DNA from 2 places in the Mixta intestinalis genome. Region 1 is predicted to be linked to the other one. Evidence: predicted binding sites of a transcription regulator. Region 1 holds the regulator's gene; the other holds the start of a gene.
What was found. The regulator sigma-54, encoded in region 1, starts transcription at its own class of promoters, with help from an activator protein. The targets are predictions, from matches to a motif close to GTTGGCACANNTTTCGCTNT.
Positions count from the first base shown of each region.

Region 2: glnA (glutamate--ammonia ligase) is a predicted target of sigma-54. The motif match lies at 3,430-3,449, and genes of this name have one in related genera.

Region 1 covers NZ_CP028271.1:4,315,568-4,330,548, forward strand. The annotation lists gene gltB (glutamate synthase large subunit) at 1-2,293, opposite strand, end outside; gene C7M51_RS20070 (hypothetical protein) at 3,088-3,300, opposite strand; gene arcB (aerobic respiration two-component sensor histidine kinase ArcB) at 3,382-5,727, shown strand; gene mtgA (monofunctional biosynthetic peptidoglycan transglycosylase) at 6,670-7,323, shown strand; gene npr (PTS phosphocarrier protein NPr) at 7,328-7,600, opposite strand; gene rapZ (RNase adapter RapZ) at 7,597-8,451, opposite strand; gene ptsN (PTS IIA-like nitrogen regulatory protein PtsN) at 8,525-9,007, opposite strand; gene hpf (ribosome hibernation promoting factor) at 9,186-9,473, opposite strand; gene rpoN (RNA polymerase factor sigma-54) at 9,497-10,933, opposite strand; gene lptB (LPS export ABC transporter ATP-binding protein) at 10,981-11,706, opposite strand; gene lptA (lipopolysaccharide ABC transporter substrate-binding protein LptA) at 11,712-12,251, opposite strand; gene lptC (LPS export ABC transporter periplasmic protein LptC) at 12,232-12,807, opposite strand; gene kdsC (3-deoxy-manno-octulosonate-8-phosphatase KdsC) at 12,804-13,370, opposite strand; gene kdsD (arabinose-5-phosphate isomerase KdsD) at 13,387-14,373, opposite strand; gene C7M51_RS20135 (calcium/sodium antiporter) at 14,388-14,981, opposite strand, start outside.
Region 2 covers NZ_CP028271.1:3,688,235-3,694,039, reverse strand. The annotation lists gene glnG (nitrogen regulation protein NR(I)) at 1-677, opposite strand, end outside; gene glnL (nitrogen regulation protein NR(II)) at 685-1,734, opposite strand; gene glnA (glutamate--ammonia ligase) at 1,873-3,282, opposite strand; gene typA (ribosome-dependent GTPase TypA) at 3,718-5,541, shown strand; gene yihX (glucose-1-phosphatase) at 5,735-5,805, shown strand, end outside.

The sequences.
Region 1 (14,981 bases):
CCTGTTGGAAGTCAGCAAAGTTTGAACCACCAATCCGGCTAACGACGCCCCGGAAGCACAGGCTGGAGACGTCGCGATGCAGGCCCACAGCCTCAAACAGCTTAGAACAGCGGTAGGAGGCGATAGTCGAAATGCCCATTTTCGACATAATCTTGTACAGCCCTTTGTTGATGCCGTTACGGTAGTTCAGCATCAGCGTACGGTAATCTTTTTCAATCACGCCGCTATCGGCCATTTTCGCTAGGGATTCATAGGCGAGGTAAGGGTAGATAGCCGTTGCACCGAAGCCGAGCAATACGGCGAAATGGTGTGGATCGCGGGCGCTGGCGGTTTCAACGATGATATTTGCGTCACAGCGCAGGTTTTTCTCTACCAGGCACGTTTGGATTGCCCCCACGATCATGGGTGCCGGAACCGGCAGGCGCTGTTCGCTGATAGCGCGATCGGAAAGCACCAGCAGTACCGTACCGTTACGAACCATGCTTTCCGCTTTAGCGCAAAGTTCATGAATCGTCGCTTCCAGCGTTTGCTCTGCCGGATTAAACGTACAGTCGAGGGTATCAGCGCGATAATATTCGCCTTCCATCGTGGTGAGCTGGCGGAAATCAGAAAAGAGCAGGATCGGCGACTTAAAAGAGACGCGATGCGCCTGGCCTTCTGCCTCGCAAAACACGTTCATTTCACGGCCAATGCTGGTGGCCAGCGACATCACATGATTTTCACGCAGCGGATCGATCGGCGGGTTGGTGACCTGCGCGAACTGCTGGCGAAAATAGTCATAAATGATGCGCGGACGGCTGGAGAGCACAGCAAATGGCGTATCGTCGCCCATTGAGCCGACCGCTTCCTGACCGTTTTCGCCCAGTACGCGGATAATCTGATCCAGTTCTTCACTGCTGTAGCCGAACTGCTTCTGATAGGTGAGTAGAGCAACGTCGTCCAGCTCGCGGCTTCCCACCTGATCGTCAGGCAGATCCTCAAACGGCACCAGGCGCTTAACGTTTTTTTCCATCCAGGATTGATAGGGATGGCGGCTTTTCAGATCGTCATCGGTCTCGGCAGAATGCAGAATGCGGCCCGCACGGGTATCGATAACCATCAGCTCGCCGGGGCCGACGCGCCCTTTTTCCAGAACTTCGTCGGGCTGGTAATCCCAGATGCCGACTTCTGAAGCGCAGGTGATCAGCTTGTCTTTAGTAATAACATAGCGTGCCGGGCGCAAGCCGTTGCGATCGAGGTTACAGGCGGCGTAGCGCCCATCAGACATCACGATACCCGCCGGACCATCCCACGGCTCCATGTGCATAGAGTTGAAGTCAAAGAAGGCGCGTAGTTCAGGCCCCATATCCGGGTTGTTCTGCCAGGCAGGCGGGACCAGCAGGCGCATGGCGCGGATCAGATCCATACCGCCGTTGAGGAATAGCTCCAGCATATTATCCATTGAGCTGGAGTCTGAGCCGGTTTCATTGACGAACGGAGCAGCATCCTGCAAATCGGGAATCAGCGGCGTCTGGAATTTATAGGCGCGCGCGCGCGCCCACTGGCGGTTACCGGCAATCGTATTAATCTCGCCGTTGTGCGCCATATAGCGGAACGGCTGTGCCAGCGGCCAGCGTGGTACGGTATTGGTTGAGAAACGCTGGTGGAACAGGCAAATAGCCGATTCCAGACGCAGATCGGCGAGGTCAAGGTAAAAGCGCGGCAGATCGGCCGGCATACACAGACCTTTATAGATATTGACCTGGTTAGAGAAGCTGCAAATATAAAATTCTTTGTCTTCCAGCGCGTCAATGCGCTTTTCAATACGACGGCGCGCCATATAAAGGCGGCGTTCCATATCACGCGGACGCCAGCCCGCAGGCGCGTTGATAAAAATCTGTTCAATGCGAGGCAGAGAGGAGAGGGCAATAGCACCCAGCACGTCCTGATTGGTTGGCACTTCACGCCAGCCTACAATAGATAACGTTTCGCGTAATACCTCTTCTTCCACAATGCGGCGGCTGATACGGGCCCTTTCTTCATCCTGACTGAGAAACAGCATACCGACGGCATAGTTTTTCGCCAGACGCCAGCCATGCTCTTCTGCGACGATGCGAAAAAAACGATCGGGTTTTTGTAACAGCAGGCCACAGCCGTCACCGGTTTTGCCGTCGGCGAGAATTGCGCCGCGGTGCTGCATACGAGCCAGGGCGTGAATCGCAGTGCGCACTACTTTATGGCTGGGTTCGCCTTCAATATGAGCGATCAGGCCGAAACCACAGTTATCCTTTTCAAGGGATTTATCGTACAACATTTCAGTGAACCTCCCCAGGCTCTGCGGATTCCCGGCGTCAACGGCAGGCGTAGAAAGGGCAGGCGGCTGGTTAGCGCATCATACGCTCATCGGTCGCATTGCTCCCATTCATTGCCTCAGGCATCGGTGACACAAGTATTGCGGACTTGTTTCGAGGGAATCTCAATTACTGCATAAATATGATGAGTGGAACACTCATCCGAAAAGCTTCCAGCGGATTTCCAACTTATCGGGAAAGCGTAAAGAGGTCAACAAGGCTATCTGTTTATGCTATTCGACGCTTTAATACCGTAATCTATTGATTATTATATTTTTTATTGAAGTATTTATCGTGATGGCATTGTCAGCTCCGCCAGCATAGTGTGAGCTGACTCACTATAGGGCAGCGGTCAAATCTCTGCACCATGCTAGTGCTGGCGCGTATTGCAGCATTATATGCTAAGAATTGCGGATGAATTATTGAATATCACTATTTTTCTTAAAGCATTACTTTTTCGCTAAACACAGAATGATTATTAGCAAATCTAATCGGGCATTGAGTGATTAAAAACGCGTTTAATTTGAATGATTATTCTTTAGGTGAGCGAAAGGAGAGACGCAATGGAAGCATACTTTAAAATAATGCAGGTAAAATAGCAGGTTTTGATTAAACAGATGCATCTCCAATGTATGCAACCTCATAAAATAGTCAACATCTTTAACCTGCCAGAGGCGTTTTTTTATCTTTCTGCCTTAACGTGATGCCTTATGCAATAAGCTGGAATAGAGGCCATGAAAATGGGCTACTCTCATCATCAAAACCTCTCTTTGTTTATAAATAAAACGCTATCCCGAAAAGCCTGTACTGCCTGTTGTAGAAAAGAGGCGCGATGGGGTTGGTTAAATAAGTGGATTTTATGTTTAATTTGTTGAATTTCAATGAAAAATTCTGAAAATCCTTCCTGCCTGTACAGACCCTGATTGCCTGTCCTGCCTGTTTGTTCTTCTGAAGCCGAGCGTACCGCCATAAACGCCTGGTTTACGCTTGTCTCAACCGGATAACGACAAAGTGGGGTATGATGGAGAAAGAGACCGGGAAGGAAGCTGATATGAAACAAATTCGTCTGTTAGCGCAATATTATGTCGATTTGATGGTTAAGCTGGGGTTAATTCGTTTTTCCCTGCTGCTGGCCTCCGCGTTAGTTGTGTTGGCTATGGTTGTGCAGATGGCGGTTACTATGCTGTTACGCGGCCATGTAGAAAGCATCGATATGGTGCGCTCCGTCTTTTTTGGCCTGCTGATTACGCCCTGGGCGGTTTACTTCCTCTCCGTGGTGGTTGAGCAGTTGGAGGAATCACGTCAGCGCCTCTCAAAGCTGGTTGATAAGCTGGAAGAGATGCGTAAGCGTGATCTTGAGCTAAACCAGCAGATGAAAGAGACCATCAGCCAGCTTAATCAGGAAATCGCCGACCGCGTTAAAGCAGAGGAAGCACGCTTACTGGTTGTCGATAAGTTAAAAGAAGAGATGGCGCGGCGTGAGCAGGCGCAGATTGAACTTGAACAGCAATCTTCATTTCTGCGCTCATTCCTGGATGCCTCTCCTGATTTGGTATTTTACCGCAATATTGATCAGCAGTTTTCTGGCTGCAATCGGGCGATGGAGCTGCTGATAGGAAAAAGCGAAAGGCAGCTAATCGGCCTGACGCCGAAAGAAGTTTACGATGATGAAACCGCAACCAAAGTGCTGGAAACGGATGAAAAGGTATTTCGGCATAACGTTTCACTGACCTATGAACAATGGCTGCAATACCCCGATGGGCGCAAAGCCTGTTTTGAAATTCGTAAGGTCCCTTATTACGATCGCGTCGGTAAGCGTAGCGGCCTGATGGGGTTTGGGCGTGATATTACTGAGCGCAAGCGCTATCAGGATGCGCTGGAAAACGCCAGCCGTGAGAAAACAACCTTTATCTCTACTATCAGCCATGAACTCCGTACGCCGCTTAACGGTATCGTTGGGCTAAGCCGTATTCTGCTTGATACTGACTTAAATCAGGAACAGCTGAAGTATCTCAAAACTATCCATGTGTCGGCGATAACGCTGGGTAATATCTTTAATGACGTCATTGAGATGGACAAAATTGAGCGTCGTAAAGTGCAGCTTGATAACCAGCCGCTTGATTTCACCAGCTTCCTTGCCGATCTGGAAAACCTTTCTGGCCTGCTGGCGCAGCCGAAGGGGCTTCGGTTCGTGCTTCATCCTTATCTGCCGCTGCCACATAAAATCATCGCTGATGGAACCCGGCTGCGCCAGATACTGTGGAATCTGATTGGCAATGCGGTGAAATTTACCCAGCAGGGCGAGATTGTTGTACGGGTTAGCTACGATGCAGAGCAGCTTCGCTTCGAAGTTGAAGATTCGGGGATGGGCATCCCGTTTGATGAACAGGACAAAATCTTTGCCATGTACTATCAGGTAAAAGATCAGCATGGCGGCAAGCCAGCAACCGGCACCGGTATCGGTCTGGCGGTTTCACGTCGGCTGGCACAGGCGATGGGGGGCGATATTACGGTACGCAGCGCTCCGGGAGAAGGCTCCTGCTTTACGGTTACGCTCAAGGCACCGCGCGTTGCGGAAGAAGTCGAGGATGAAATGCCAGCAGATGAAATGCCGCTGCCTGCGCTTCACGTGCTGCTGGTTGAAGATATTGAACTCAACGTGGTGGTCGCGCGCTCGGTGCTGGAAAAACTGGGCAACAGCGTAGACGTTGCCATGACGGGCCAGGAAGCGCTCGATATGTTCGATCCTGACGAGTTTGATTTGGTGCTGCTGGATATCCAGCTACCGGACATGACCGGGCTGGACGTGGCAAGAGTGATTCACCAGCGATTTAAAGGGCACGTGTTACCGCCGCTGGTGGCGCTGACCGCTAACGTATTAAAGGATAAAAAAGAGTATCTCGATGCCGGTATGGATGACGTATTGAGCAAGCCGCTGGCGGTGCCCGCGTTAACTGCCATGATTAAAAAATTCTGGGATTACCAGGAAGTGACGCCAGTAGCAGTAACGCATGAGCGGCTGGACGATAAAAAGCTGGCGTTACTCGATCTGCCGATGCTTGAACAGTATACCGAGCTGGTTGGCCCTTCGTTGATCGTTCGCAGCCTTGATATGTTTGAGCAGATGATGCCGGGTTATCTGGCGGTGCTGGATTCAAATATGATGGCTCGCGATCAAAAGGGCATCGCTGAAGAAGGTCATAAAATTAAAGGCGCGGCAGGTTCGGTAGGATTACAGCATCTGCAACAGCTGGCGAAACAGATTCAGAGCCCGGAATTGCCTGCCTGGTGGGATAACGTACAGGAATGGATCGATGAGCTGAAGCAGGAGTGGCGTCATGATGTAGCGGTTTTAAGGGAGTGGATAGAGCAGCAGCCAGACGCTGGAAAAAAATGACCCCGGCTTGTGCCGGGGTGCGCGAATACTGCGCCAACACCAGGGAAAAAGGTTGCTCAGGCCATTCTTAGAAGAGTTAACAAGCGGCATAAGCATGGTATTGGGTAACGTCTGGACACACCTTAGCAAATCTCACAGAATCTGTTAAATCATTCATTAAAATTTGTGATGTTGAACAGCGTTTGCACTCAGAAAACATTAATTTGTTGATACAGTCAGTGAAGTAATCAACTGAGGCCCTATATTGGCGTCAATTTGAGCTTTTGTAAAGGATTTCATTGCAAAAAAATTTCCTCATCATAAGAGTGCTACTTACGCGAAATTTTTAGTTATTCACTGTTAACATCAGGGAACATCACTTTTACTTAATGTCTTGTAATTAAATGTAATTACTCGGCATGGCAGAATTTTGTTCGTCTCACTAACAACCCTGTAAAAGTCCCTGAGAGAGACATTCTGGCTGTAAAGTTATCGTAACTTAGTGAGAAACCAAAAGTGATCATTACGAAGATAAAAAGAGAAGAGAAGTGAGCAATGAAAGAGCAGTTTACCTGAACTAATTTTGTCTTTTCTTTCGATTGGTTGGTGCTTTTTTTGCTGTTTTATAAGATTATTGAATGTATTGCATGGTAAGCATCAGTTATGCAATGAGAGACATTTTAAGGTACTCACCAACGTCACTAAACTTTGGAACCGTTCCCTTTGAGACGGAAGCTATTGATGCAAGAAGAAATTAACAAAATCTAAAGTTCTGAATCATAAAAGTTAGTGCAATAAACAGGCTTGCCAGGAGGCGTTTCTTACTTTATTCGCCGTGTTGGGCAAAGCAAAAATGAGAGTAATTGATAAGTGAGAAAAACAGGTAAGAAGCCGAATCGTTTCGGAAAAGGCACAAGAGGAGTGCTGTCTCTTTGCAAGCGTTGGCTGTTAAGGCTGCTCTTTTTGCTGGTTGGCATTTGGCTGGCTGGAATTTTATTATTTTCTTTTTTACCCGTTCCCTTCTCGGCGGTGATGGCAGAGCGGCAGATTGTTGCCTGGCTACGCGGAGAATTTTTATGGGTTGCACATTCCGATTGGGTTGCCAGCGATAAGATTTCACCCTGGGTTTCGCTGGCTGTCATCGCCGCCGAGGACCAAAAGTTTCCTCAGCATTGGGGATTTGATGTCGCAGCAATTGAGTCAGTGCTGAATAATCAGGATAAGCGTCTGCGTGGGGCTTCCACGATTTCACAGCAAACGGCGAAAAACTTATTTCTTTGGGATGGGCGCAGCTGGTTGCGCAAAGGCCTGGAGGCTGGGTTGACGCTGACGCTGGAAGGCGTATGGAGTAAAAAGCGTATTCTGACGGTCTATCTGAATATTGCCGAATTTGGCGATGGGATCTTTGGCGTCGAAGCAGCGGCGCAGCGCTATTTCCATAAGCCCGCCAGCCGCCTGACGATGTCTGAAGCGGCAATGCTGGCCGCTGTGCTACCTAATCCGCTGCGTTTTCGTGCTGATGCGCCATCAGCCTATGTTCGTCAGCGGCAACAGTGGATAATGCGACAGATGCATCAGTTAGGTGGGACAGGCTATATTCAGCGACACCATCTATAACGCTTTACTCTTCGTCGAAGCCCGCATCGAAAAGCTCAATGACCGCCGCCAGCGCCTGTTGCTCCTGCGGGCCGGTAACTTCAATCTCGATATGGCCGCCTTTGGCCGAATCGAGCATCAACAGGGCAATAACGCTGCTGGCCTCTGCTTCGGTACCCGCTTCGTTGCGCAGCAGCACTTCAGCATCAAAGCTTTGCACCAGCTCAAACAGCTTCATCGCCGGGCGTGCATGCATGCCCAGCTTGTTCTTAATTTCAACGGTTTGCCTGACTGTCATGATTTGCGTTTTTCCAGCGTACGATGGCGGGACTGTACATTCTTACCGCGTGATCGGAAATAGTCCGCCAGCTGTTCAGCAATATAAACGGAGCGATGTTTACCGCCGGTACAGCCAATAGCCACCGTTAAATAGCTACGGTTGTTGGTTTCCAGCATAGGCAGCCACAACTCCAGATAGCTGCGCGTCTGGTAAATGAAATTATGGACTTCAGTATGGCGATCGAGAAACGCCGCAACTGGCCGATCGAGGCCGGTCATAGGACGCAGCTTAGGATCCCAGTGCGGGTTCGGCAGAAAACGCACGTCAAAAACATAATCGGCATCAATAGGGATACCATGCTTATAGCCAAAGGATTCAAAGACCATCGTCAGTTCGCGTTCACGTTTGCCAAGCAGGCGGGTGCGCAGCATCTCGGCCAGTTCGTGCACGGACATTTCTGAGGTATCAACAATCAGATCGGCACGCGATCGCAGTGGCTCCAGCAGATCGTTCTCTTCATCAATGGCGCTTTCCAGCGAAAGATTTTTACTGGAGAGCGGATGCAGGCGGCGGGTATCGCTGTAACGGCGAATTAAAGTATTACGATCGGCATCCAGAAACAGCAGCTGTGGGGAAAAGCTGCCGGGCAGGCTGGTTAATGCTTTTTCCAGTACGTCCGGTGTTTCCGGCATATTACGCACATCAATACTGACGGCGGCAGAGATATTACGCTCGGATAGCGAGTTCGCCAGTTCGGGTAGCAGCGTTACCGGCAGATTATCTACACAGTAAAATCCCATATCTTCCAGCGCGCGTAACGCGACGGATTTCCCTGAGCCTGAACGTCCACTGACGATCATCAGCACCATTAAATTCTCTCCCCATTTATCCTGTACGCCGACGATTGCGCCAGCCGTACAGGCAAAAATGCAAGCCTATTAATCAGTGAGTCTCTTCTGGCGTTGCGGTGATGATTTCGTACAGATCTTCATCACTCTGCGCTGCCCGCAGGCGGCGGCAAACCGTTTTATCAGCCAGCCGTTTCGCGACCAGTGAAAGGGTATGTAGATGTGTTTTACATTGATCCGCCGGTACCAGCAAGGCGAATAGCAGATCAACCGGTTGATTATCAATCGCATCGAAGGCGATCGGCTGATCGAGACGGATAAAAACGCCCACCGCACGCAGCGTATCTTCCTCCAGCTTGCCGTGCGGAATAGCAATACCGTTGCCAATACCGGTACTGCCCATGCGTTCGCGCGTCAAAATAGCTTCAAAAACCGTTTGATGCGGCAGATTAAGCTGTTTGGCAGCTAGTTCACTGATGATTTCCAGTGCCCGCTTTTTGCTCTGGCAATGTACTCCGCTGCGGGTACAGTCGAGGTTGAGTACAGTGCTGAGTTCCAGTGAGAGTTCGTTGTTCATCATAGTTTCACTTGCGTGTTCACATTAACTGGCGCATCGCGCTACTTTACGCGTCTTGCGGCGAGAAAAGCAGTAAAATTTGCCAGTGAGGCGTGAATGGAAAAACGGGGCGAAAAGATTCGCCCCCCGACATCGTTTACTGGCCAATCGGCTCGTCTTTCCCTCAGCCATGTGAAGGTTAGTGTTGTTTTAATTTGTCTTTATGTCTGGTTAGCTGACGAGACAGTTTATCAATCAAGCTGTCGATCGCCGCATACATATCCTCAGCCTCAGAAGTTGCATGCAACTCGCCACCGCTGATATGCAGCGTAGCTTCGGCTATCTGCTGCACTCTTTCTACCTTTAGCACAACATGGACCTGAGTTATCCGGTCTGAATATTGTTCCAGTTTGGCAAACTTATTGTTCACAAATTCGCGTAAAGCTGGTGTGATTTCAATGTGTTGCCCGGTAATATTGAGTTGCATAGCGTCTTCCTTCTCAGTGAGTATCAAACCAGCTGTTTACGCTGATTTGATGGCGGGATAGATAAAGACTCTCGATACTTCGCGACGGTGCGGCGCGCTACCATAATGCCCTGATCGGACAGCATGGCAGTGAGCTTGCTGTCGCTCAGCGGTTTGGCGGGGTTTTCCGCCGAGATGAGTTTTTTTACCAGCGCGCGAATCGCCGTTGACGAGGCTTCGCCACCGCCTTCGGTATTGACGTGGCTGGAGAAAAAATATTTCAGCTCAAAGATTCCGCGTGGACTGTGCAAATATTTTTGCGTAGTCACGCGAGAAATGGTTGATTCATGCATATCTACGGCCTGGGCAATATCTGCCAGCACCATCGGGCGCATAAATTCTTCGCCCTGCTCAAAGAAAGCCTGCTGCTGTTCAACAATACAGCGCGTGACCTTAAGTAACGTATCGTTGCGGCTTTCAAGGCTTTTAATCAGCCACTTAGCTTCTTGCAGATTAGTACGAATAAACTGGCTGTCGCTGTCGTTGCGTGCTGAACTGCCCAGCGCGGCATATTGCTGATTAATTTTCAGACGCGGCACGCTATCGCTGTTTAACTCCACCGTCCAGCGGTTACCCGTTTTACGTACCAGCACATCCGGGATCACATACTCCGGCTCACCGGTATTGACCGACTGACCCGGGCGTGGATCGAGTGACTGAATCAGCGCCATCGCCTCTTTTAATACTTCTTCTTTCAACCGGGTTATGCGCATCAGGCTGCGGAAATCGTGATTAGCCAGCAGATCAAGATGCTCGCTGACGATTAGCTGCGCCTCCGCGAGCCACGGTGTATCGGCGGCGAACTGGGAAAGCTGCACCAGCAGGCAGTCGCGCAGGTCACGAGCGCCTACGCCGACGGGATCGAAACGCTGGATTCGTTTTAACACCGCCTCGACTTCATCCAGCGCAATCTCTTCATCGCCCATGCTGTCGCGAATATCTTCCAGCGTAACGGTAAGATAACCGGTATCGTCGATAGCATCGACAATAGAGGTGGCAATAGCGCGATCGGTGTCGGTAAACGGCGTTAGCTCTACCTGCCACATCAGATAGTCCTGCAGCGACTGCGTGGTTTCTCCCTGATAGACCGGAAGCTCATCGTCACGGTAGTCGGTGCCGGTACCTGATGGCGTACCTGCGGTATAAATTTCATCCCATGTGGCATCAAGCGGCAACTCTTCCGGCATATCCTTTTGCTCAAGCGCTTCTCGCGTATCGAGCATTTCGCTCTCCGGCGCCTCGCGAGACTCAACCTCTTCGTGGATATTATCGGTCTGCTCAAGCAACGGGTTGCTCTCCAGCGCCAGCTGAATCTCCTGTTGAAGTTCCAGCGTCGAAAGCTGCAGCAAACGAATTGCCTGTTGCAGCTGCGGTGTCATGGCGAGCTGTTGGCTGAGCCTGAGTTGCAAACCTTGCTTCATATTCAGAATAACGATTCCCGGTAAAACACTGTTATAACCACACCATATCAGAGTCTGAACTCTTCACCCAAATAGACCCGTTTCACCTGCTCATCTTCCAGAATGGCTTCCGGCGTGCCGTGGGCAATCAGACGCCCCTGGCTGACGATGTAGGCGCGTTCGCAAACGGCCAGCGTTTCACGCACGTTATGATCGGTGATTAATACGCCCAGCCCGCTATCGCGCAGGTGTTCAATAATTTTTTTGATATCGATAACGGAAATGGGGTCGACCCCGGCAAAGGGTTCATCCAGCAGGATAAACTTTGGATTCGCCGCCAGTGCGCGAGCAATTTCCACGCGTCGGCGTTCCCCGCCGGAAAGCGATTGACCCAGGCTATCGCGCAGATGTTCGATATGGAATTCTTCCATCAGCTCTTTAGCGCGATCCTGACGCTGCTCCGTTGTCAGGTCGTCACGAACCTGCAGAACGGCCATCAGGTTGTCATAAACACTCAGGCGACGAAATATGGAGGCTTCCTGCGGCAGATAGCCAATACCACGACGCGCGCGCGCGTGAAGCGGCAAAATACTGATGTCTTCATCGTCAATGACGATACGTCCGGCATCACGTGGCACAATACCCACTACCATATAGAACGTCGTGGTTTTGCCTGCACCATTTGGCCCCAGCAGGCCAACAATTTCGCCAGATTTTACCTGAAGGCTGACATCCTCCACCACGCGGCGGCCCTTATAGGCCTTTGCCAGATTTTCAGCGAGTAGTGTTGCCATACGAATCAGTTACTCTTTTTTTGGCTGTTGGATGCGTTTTTGTCCTGCAGCTGCGAAGGTACAAGAACTGTCGTGACGCGTTTGTTTTCGCCCTGGCTGAACGCCTGCATTTTCTGCTCTTTTACCAGATAGGTGATGCGATCGCCTTTGACATTACTGTCCAGTTGTTCGATATAAGCGTTGCCCGTTAACTCAACGAAATCCTTTGCCAGCTCGTAGCGCATTTTCTGCGCATGGCCTTTAACCGGTTTGCCGTTATCCTGCAACTGATAAAAAGTGGCGGGATTACCATAAGCGTCAACGATAGTTTTTTTGCTATCGCCATCAGGGCGTGTAACCACCACTTTATCGGCAGTAATTTTGATCGAACCCTGGGTAACGATAACGTTGCCGGTAAAGGTGGCTACGTTACCCTGGAGATCCAGTGCCTGGTTAGCAGAATCAATGTTAACGGGTTTGTCAGAATCACCCGTTAGCGCCAGCGCCGGAACGCTGGTAGCCAGCAGTGTACTTAGAAGCAGCAGGTTAAGGCTGCGATTGTGCATTGATTTCATAATTGGTTTTGACCTTTTCAATCAGCTCGGCCGTTTTTGTCCGTAAATTACCGCGCATCTTCATACCTGTGGAGTTAAAGCTGCGGCCATAAAGCGTTACCTGGTCGTCAGATTGCACGTCCTGCGTTACCAGATTGACCTGCGCATTGTCGGTTTTGATGCGATCAATCTGAGCATCTTTCGTCAGGCTATTAACCTCAACGTGACCATAAAGATACAGCATACGGTCTTTAGTCAGTTTGGCTTTATCCGCACGAACTGACCAGGCAGGTATTTTGTTTTCGTCATAGGTGGTCATCAACGGATTATCAAACCAGCTGATTTCTTCCGCCGCGAACCAGGTCACTTTATCCGAAACCAGCTTATAGCTGAGCGCTCCCGTCGGGTTATACACCACGGTGCTGGAATTCGCGCTGGTATAGGTAGGTTCCTGATTATTTGTCTCTACCGGCGTCCGATCGTTATCATTGCCAGCAAGGTTCCAGCCGATCAAGATGATGGCGATTAACCCCAGCAGTAACGTTAGCCAACGCCTGGTTTTACTCATATTGACAACCCTTTGGCATCATCAAACTTCTCCTGGGCGATCAAGATCAGATCGCAGACTTCACGTACCGCGCCGCGCCCGCCAGCAATTCGGGTGACGTAATTCGCACGTTCCAGCAACAGCGGGTGTGCATCGGCCACCGCCACGCTCAACCCAACCTGTGCCATTACCGGCCAGTCAATGAGGTCATCGCCAATATAGGCAACCTGCTCAGGACTTAACGACAGTGTATCCAGAAGTTCCCGGAAGGCCAAAAGCTTATCAGATTGCCCCTGGTAAAGATGTGTAATGCCCAGCGTCTGACAGCGATCTTCCAGTAGCTTAGCCTGGCGGCCAGTGATAATGGCTACCTCGATATCGGAAGTCAGCAGGCAACGAATGCCATAACCGTCACGTACGTTAAATGCCTTAAGCTCTTCACCGCTGTTGCCCATATAAATCAGGCCATCAGACATGACGCCGTCTACGTCGCAGATCAGCAGGCGGATCGCCCCGGCGCGCGTGATAACATCCTGGCTTACTGCGCCGTAGCAGGTCTCTACGGCGTCCGGTTGTTGCGTCATACTTATTTCCATCAGATTACACTACGCCCGCGCGTAGCATGTCATGCATGTGTACTACGCCAATCAACTGATCGCCATCGGCAACCATTACGGCAGTAATATGTTTACTTTGCATCAGGTTCAGGGCGTCCACGGCCAACATTCCGGGACGAACGCGTATGCCGCCAGGAGTCATAACGCTGGCGATAGAAGCCTGCTGGAAATCAATTCCCATATCAAATACGCGGCGTAGATCACCATCGGTGAACACGCCCTGAATCTGCATCAGATCGTCCACGATAGCCGTCATGCCCAGATTCTTGCGCGTAATTTCCAGTAGCGCATCACGTAATGATGCATCTTTAGTTACGTGAGGGATCTCGTCGCCGCTGTGCATGATATCACTGACGCGCAGCAGCAGTTTGCGTCCCAGCGCGCCGCCGGGATGGGACAGGGCGAAATCTTCGGCGGTAAAACCACGCGCCTTCAGCAACGCAACGGCCAGCGCATCGCCCATCACCAGCGTCGCGGTGGTGCTGGAGGTCGGTGCCAGTCCCAGCGGGCAAGCTTCCTGAGGTACTTTAACACAGAGATGGATATCTGCAGCGCGCGCCATATTACTTTCCGGACGGCTTGTCAGACAGATCAGCGCTACCTTTAACCTTTTTAGTACCGGAATCAGCGCCATAATTTCGTTCGATTCACCCGAATTGGAGATAGCGATAACCACATCATTCGCAGTGACCATCCCCAGATCGCCGTGGCTGGCTTCGCCCGGGTGCACAAAAAAGGCTGGCGTACCGGTACTGGCGAAAGTGGCCGCCATCTTTTTACCGATATGCCCTGACTTGCCCATGCCCATCACTACTACTTTTCCCTGGCAGTGAAACATCATTTCACAGGCGCGAGTGAAATCATCATTAATATACTGATCGAGCTGTTCCAGCCCCTGGCGTTCAATATGGAGCACTTCTTTACCAGCCTGTTGGAAATCAAAGCCTGGTTCGAGTATGAGGTGAGACATTGATATTCAGTCCTTTATCCAATGAGATAGAGTGGTTCCAGGTAGAGTACCGCTATCCAGACAACGAAGCCGACCAGCAAAATAGCGCCTTTAATGCGCCCAATACGGCGGCTACGCTGCAGGCAAATAAGCATAAACAGAGCGCTGACGCCCAGCATAATCCAGTAGTCACGCGCGAAAGCGGCGCTGTCGAGCGAGCCGGGCTGGAACAGTGCCGGCAGGCCAAGCACAATGGCAATATTATAAATGTTGGAACCGATAAGATTGCCGATGGCAATATCATCTTCTCCTTTTAATGCGCCTGCAATGACCGTAGCCAGCTCCGGTAGACTGGTGCCAACAGAGATGATGGTCAGACCAATCACCAGCTCGCTAACCCCAAGGTAATCGGCAATGACCGAGGCATTATCAATTACCATGCGGGTCGACATTGGCAGAATGATCAGCGCGACCGCCAGCCATAAAAACGCAACGGTATTGCCCGCGTCATCGCGCGGCAGTTCCGCTACCTGTTCCCGCGTCAGCGTATCGTTGTTATTCTGCTCGGCGCGGCGTGCGATGCGAATAATATACAGCAGATAAAGAAGCGCAATCACTACCAGCGCAAC
Region 2 (5,805 bases), 630 kb from region 1:
CCCTGACGAATCTGGTTCGCGCCGGTAAAGGCGCCTTTCTCATGACCGAACAGCTCAGATTCGATGAGATCTTTGGGAATAGCTGCCATATTCAGCGCGATAAACGGTGCCTTGGCGCGTGGACTGTGGCGATGCAGCGCATGTGCTACCAGTTCCTTACCGGTGCCGGACTCACCGTTAATCAATACGCTGATTGAAGATCGCGAAAGGCGGCCAATGATACGAAATACATCCTGCATCGCTGGTGCTTCGCCGATAATATCAGTAGTGGGGCCATTAACCGGCCTGTCTCGCGGCTGCTGCTGCTCCTGATAGTGGCTGATAGCGCGTTCTACCAGCGCAACCGCTTCATCAATATCAAAAGGTTTGGGCAAGTAATCAAAAGCGCCCTGCTGGTAGGCGCTGACGGCGGCGTCCAGATCGGAATGTGCCGTCATAATGATGACCGGCAACATCGGGTGGCGCTGTTTAATCTGTTTCAGTAGTGCAAGGCCATCCATGCCGGGCATACGTATATCTGACAGTAAAACGTCTGGGGTTTTGCTGGCGAGCGCTTCCAGCACGGCATGGCCGCTTTCAAATGTCGTGCAGCTTAAACCAGCTCCGGTCAGTGCGCGTTCAAGCACCCAGCGGATGGAGCTATCGTCATCGACGATCCAAACTATCCCTCGTTGCATAGAAACCTCACTGGCGAATAGGCAGGTAAATGGAAAATTCGGTATGACCGGGCCAACTGCTGAATTCTATTTTTCCTGAATGCTGATCGAGCAGGCTGCGGGCAATAGAGAGGCCCAGCCCGGTGCCACCTTCGCGTCCGCTGACCATAGGGTAGAACAGCGTATCCTGTAGCTGAGTAGGAATGCCCGGCCCGTCATCCACAACATCAATACGCGCTACCAGGCGGTAGCGTACGCCATGCAGCGTGAGCTGGAAGGCGGTACGGGTGCGTATCATAATGGTGCCGCCTGCTTCGCCCAGCGCCTGTAATGCATTACGCACCACGTTCAGTAAAACCTGCTCTATCTGATCGGGATCGTGCGGTAGCTCCGGCAGGCTGGGATCGTAGTCGCGTACTAGCGAAACATTATGCGGTAGCTCCATATTGACCAGGCTCACAACCCGCTCTGCCACCTGATGAATGCTCTGCGTTACATGCATTCCCGGCTGTTGCGGGCCTAACAGACGATCGACCAGGTTACGCAGGCGATCGGCCTGTTCGATAATTACTTTGGTATATTCCGTCAGGGATGGATCGGGCAGGGCTTTTGCCAGCAGCTGAGCCGCACCACGCAGGCCGCCGAGCGGATTTTTAATCTCATGCGCCAGTCCCCGTACCAGATCGCGGGCAGCGACCTGCTGCGCATGTTGAATCTGCTCCTGACTAAGGCGTCGTTGGTTATCCATCGGTGCCATTTCCAGCAGGATCAGGCCGTCAGGCAGACGTTGGGCGGTCAGCGACATAATATGGGCTCGTCCATCCACCACCAGCGTTACTTCGCTGTCGGTAAAGCCCTGGCCTGCGGCCAGACTTTCCTGCATGACGCTAATATTGAGGGAAAAATAGCCCGTCAGCTCCGGCAGCGGCGTACCGAAAAGCTTGCGCGAACTTTGCGCCAGCAGCTGTTGCGCCGCCGGATTGGCGTAGTGAATAACCAGGTCATTATCAACCAGCAGTATGCAGTTAATTAGAGAGTTGAGAATCTGCCCAGCATCGGGCAGCAGGCCAGTTGCCATACAGCGTTCTCCTGCACCGTTTTAGTGCATTATAGTTTCAGGTTTGATAACGCGATATTCCGGCCAGTGGAGAAGCGGAGAAAAAAGCCCATCCGAAGATGGGCTGAAAGTTTCCACGGCAACAAAAACTCAAATCAATTAGACGCTGTAATAGAGCTCGAACTCAACCGGATGCGGCGTCATACGTACACGTTCCATTTCAGACTTACGTAGCTCGATATAGGCATCGATAGCATCGTCAGTAAAGACGCCGCCACGGGTCAGGAATTCACGATCTTCGTTCAGCGCATCGAGCGCTTCTTCCAGAGAGGCCGCTACTTTTGGAATTTCTGCCTCTTCTTCCGGCGGCAGGTCATACAGGTTTTTGTCCATCGCATCGCCAGGATGGATTTTGTTGATAACGCCGTCGAGGCCAGCCATCAGCAGTGCAGCAAAAGCCAGGTACGGGTTAGCAGCCGGATCCGGGAAACGAGCTTCAATACGACGCGCTTTCGGGCTGGCAACTACCGGGATACGGATAGAAGCTGAGCGGTTACGTGCAGAGTAAGCCAGCATGACCGGTGCTTCATAACCCGGAACCAGACGTTTATAAGAGTTGGTGGTCGGGTTAGCCAGAGCGTTGATCGCCTTCGCATGTTTAATCACACCGCCGATATAGAACAGCGCCATTTCAGAAAGGCCGCCGTATTTGTCGCCAGCGAACAGGTTAGTGCCGCCTTTAGACAGAGACATATGGCAGTGCATACCAGAGCCGTTATCGCCAAACATCGGTTTCGGCATAAAGGTGGCAGTTTTGCCCCAGGCGTGCGCGACGTTGTGTACGACATATTTGTAAATCTGGATTTCGTCTGCTTTCTTCACCATGGTGTTGAAGCGGGTAGCCACTTCGTTCTGACCAGCGGTAGCGACTTCGTGGTGATGTGCTTCTACCACCAGACCCATCTGCTCCATCGTCAGACACATAGCGGAGCGGATATCCTGTGCGGAATCTACCGGCGGAACCGGGAAGTAACCACCCTTCAGGCCCGGACGGTGGCCTTTGTTGCCGCCTTCATATTCTTTGCCGGTGTTCCATGCTGCTTCAATATCATCGATAGCGACGTGTGAACCGGAAGTGCTGCTGCCAAAACGAATATCATCAAACAGGAAGAATTCCGGTTCCGGGCCGAACAGCACGGTATCAGCGATGCCGGAAGAGCGCAGGAAATCTTCCGCGCGTTTAGCGATGGAGCGCGGGTCGCGGTCATAGCCCTGCATGGTGCCCGGCTCAAGAATGTCACAACGGATGATCAGCGTGGAATCTTCGTAGAATGGATCCAACACTGCGGTAGTTGGGTCTGGCATCAGCACCATGTCTGATTCGTTGATGCCTTTCCAGCCACCGATAGAGGAGCCGTCAAACATTTTGCCTTCTTCGAAGAAGTCTGCGTTGACCTGGTGGGCAGGAATGGTTACGTGCTGTTCTTTGCCTTTGGTGTCGGTGAAGCGCAGATCAACAAACTTAACCTCGTGTTCATTCATCATCGAAAGAACGTGTTCAGCGGACATACTCAACTCTCCTGATCATTGTCATTGTCGTCGTGGTGAGAGAACTTCATCCTGCCAGACGCGTAAAGTCGGGCGTACAGCCGGCAACAAAGTACTCGGACAAGCTATCAACCGTTGTGGAAACTGTCGTTTTTGCTTAAGTGAAATAAAGCGAATTCTGTGCCAACTTTTTTATTTGGCCTAAAAAGCGCTATGATGCACGCTCTCGACAAAAGAGAGATGCACCATGATGGATGTCGCGCACCATTGTAGTGCATATGAGCTGATTTTGAGCACCATTATGGTGCAGCTGGTCAATCAGGTGCATTTTTTGCACTGAAAGTGGTGTTTAAGGCAAGCCCTACAGCATTCTTTCTTTGATATTTGTGATCCTGTTCAGTCCTTCGATTAATCCGTGTACAATAGCGCGCTATTTCTAATGCCTGAGGCAAAGCTGTGATCGAAAATTTGCGTAACATCGCCATTATTGCGCACGTTGACCATGGGAAAACCACCCTGGTTGACAAACTGCTGCAACAGTCCGGTACTTTTGATGCCCGTACTGAAGCAACTGAGCGTGTAATGGACTCCAACGATTTGGAGAAAGAGCGTGGGATTACCATCCTCGCGAAAAATACCGCCATCAAATGGAACGACTATCGTATCAACATCGTTGATACTCCCGGACACGCCGACTTCGGTGGTGAAGTTGAGCGCGTAATGTCCATGGTTGATTCAGTGCTGCTGGTTGTCGATGCGATGGACGGCCCTATGCCGCAGACGCGTTTCGTGACCAAAAAAGCTTTTGCTCATGGTCTGAAACCGATCGTGGTTATCAACAAAATCGACCGTCCTGGCGCGCGCCCTGACTGGGTTGTTGACCAGGTATTTGATCTGTTCGTTAACCTCGACGCGACTGACGAGCAGCTCGATTTCCCGATTATTTATGCTTCTGCGTTGCAGGGCATCGCTGGCGTTGACCATACCGATATGGCCGCTGACATGACCCCGCTTTACCAGGCGATTGTTGACCACGTTCCGGCGCCGAGCGTCGATCTGGATGGCCCGCTGCAGATGCAAATCTCTCAGCTGGACTACAACAACTACCTGGGCGTTATCGGTATTGGCCGCATCAAACGCGGTAAAGTGAAGCCGAACCAGCAGGTAACGGTTATCGATAGCGAAGGTAAAACGCGTAACGCGAAAGTTGGCAAGGTGCTGGGTCACCTGGGCCTGGAGCGTATCGATACTGATCTGGCTGAAGCGGGCGACATCATCGCGATTACCGGTCTGGGCGAGCTGAATATCTCCGATACCATCTGCGATCCGCAAAACGTTGAAGCGCTGCCTGCGCTGAGCGTCGATGAGCCGACCGTTACCATGTTCTTCAACGTTAATACCTCGCCGTTCTGCGGTAAAGAAGGTAAATACGTGACGTCACGCCAGATCCTTGAGCGTCTGAAGAAAGAGCTGGTACACAACGTTGCGCTGCGCGTAGAAGAAACCGAAGATGCGGATGCTTTCCGTGTTTCCGGGCGCGGTGAGCTGCACCTCTCTGTCCTGATCGAAAACATGCGTCGTGAAGGCTTTGAGCTGGCGGTATCCCGTCCGAAAGTTATCTTCCGTGAAGTGGATGGCCGTAAGCAGGAACCGTTCGAAAACGTGACGCTGGATATCGAAGAACAGCATCAGGGTGCGGTGATGCAGGCGATGGGCGAACGTAAAGGCGACCTGAAAAACATGGACCCGGATGGTAAGGGCCGTGTGCGTCTGGATTACGTGATCCCAAGCCGTGGTCTGATCGGCTTCCGTAACGAATTTATGACCATGACCTCCGGTACCGGTCTGCTTTACTCCACCTTCAGCCACTATGACGATGTACGTCCGGGTGAAGTTGGTCAGCGCCAGAACGGCGTACTGATCTCTAACGGTCAGGGCAAGGCGGTTGCCTTTGCGCTCTTCGGCTTGCAGGATCGCGGTAAACTGTTCCTGGGTCACGGTGCGGAAGTGTATGAAGGCCAGATTATCGGTATCCACAGCCGCTCTAACGACCTGACCGTAAACTGCCTGACGGGTAAGAAGCTGACTAACATGCGTGCTTCTGGTACGGATGAAGCAACGACGCTGGTTCCGCCGATCAAGATGACGCTGGAGCAGGCGATCGAGTTTATCGATGATGATGAACTGGTTGAAGTGACGCCGACCTCGGTACGTATCCGTAAACGTTACCTGACGGAAAACGATCGTAAGCGCGCAGCGCGCGGCAGCAAAGACGTATAACCGTCACGCCAGCCTGTAAGCTAACGCTGTAACATGGCCCCTTACGGGGCCATTTTTTTATCCGGGCATCAAAACTAGCCTCTCTCCCTGCCTGAATTGCCGTTCTGATTTCTTCATCCCTGACGTTGTACCCTGTTCAGCCCGCCGTTTTATCGTTACAGTGAGCTATCCAACGGGACAAAAGGAGATGACCATGCTGTATATCTTTGATTTAGGTAATGTCGTTGTAGATATCGATTTCAGCCGGGTGCTGGGCGTCTGGAG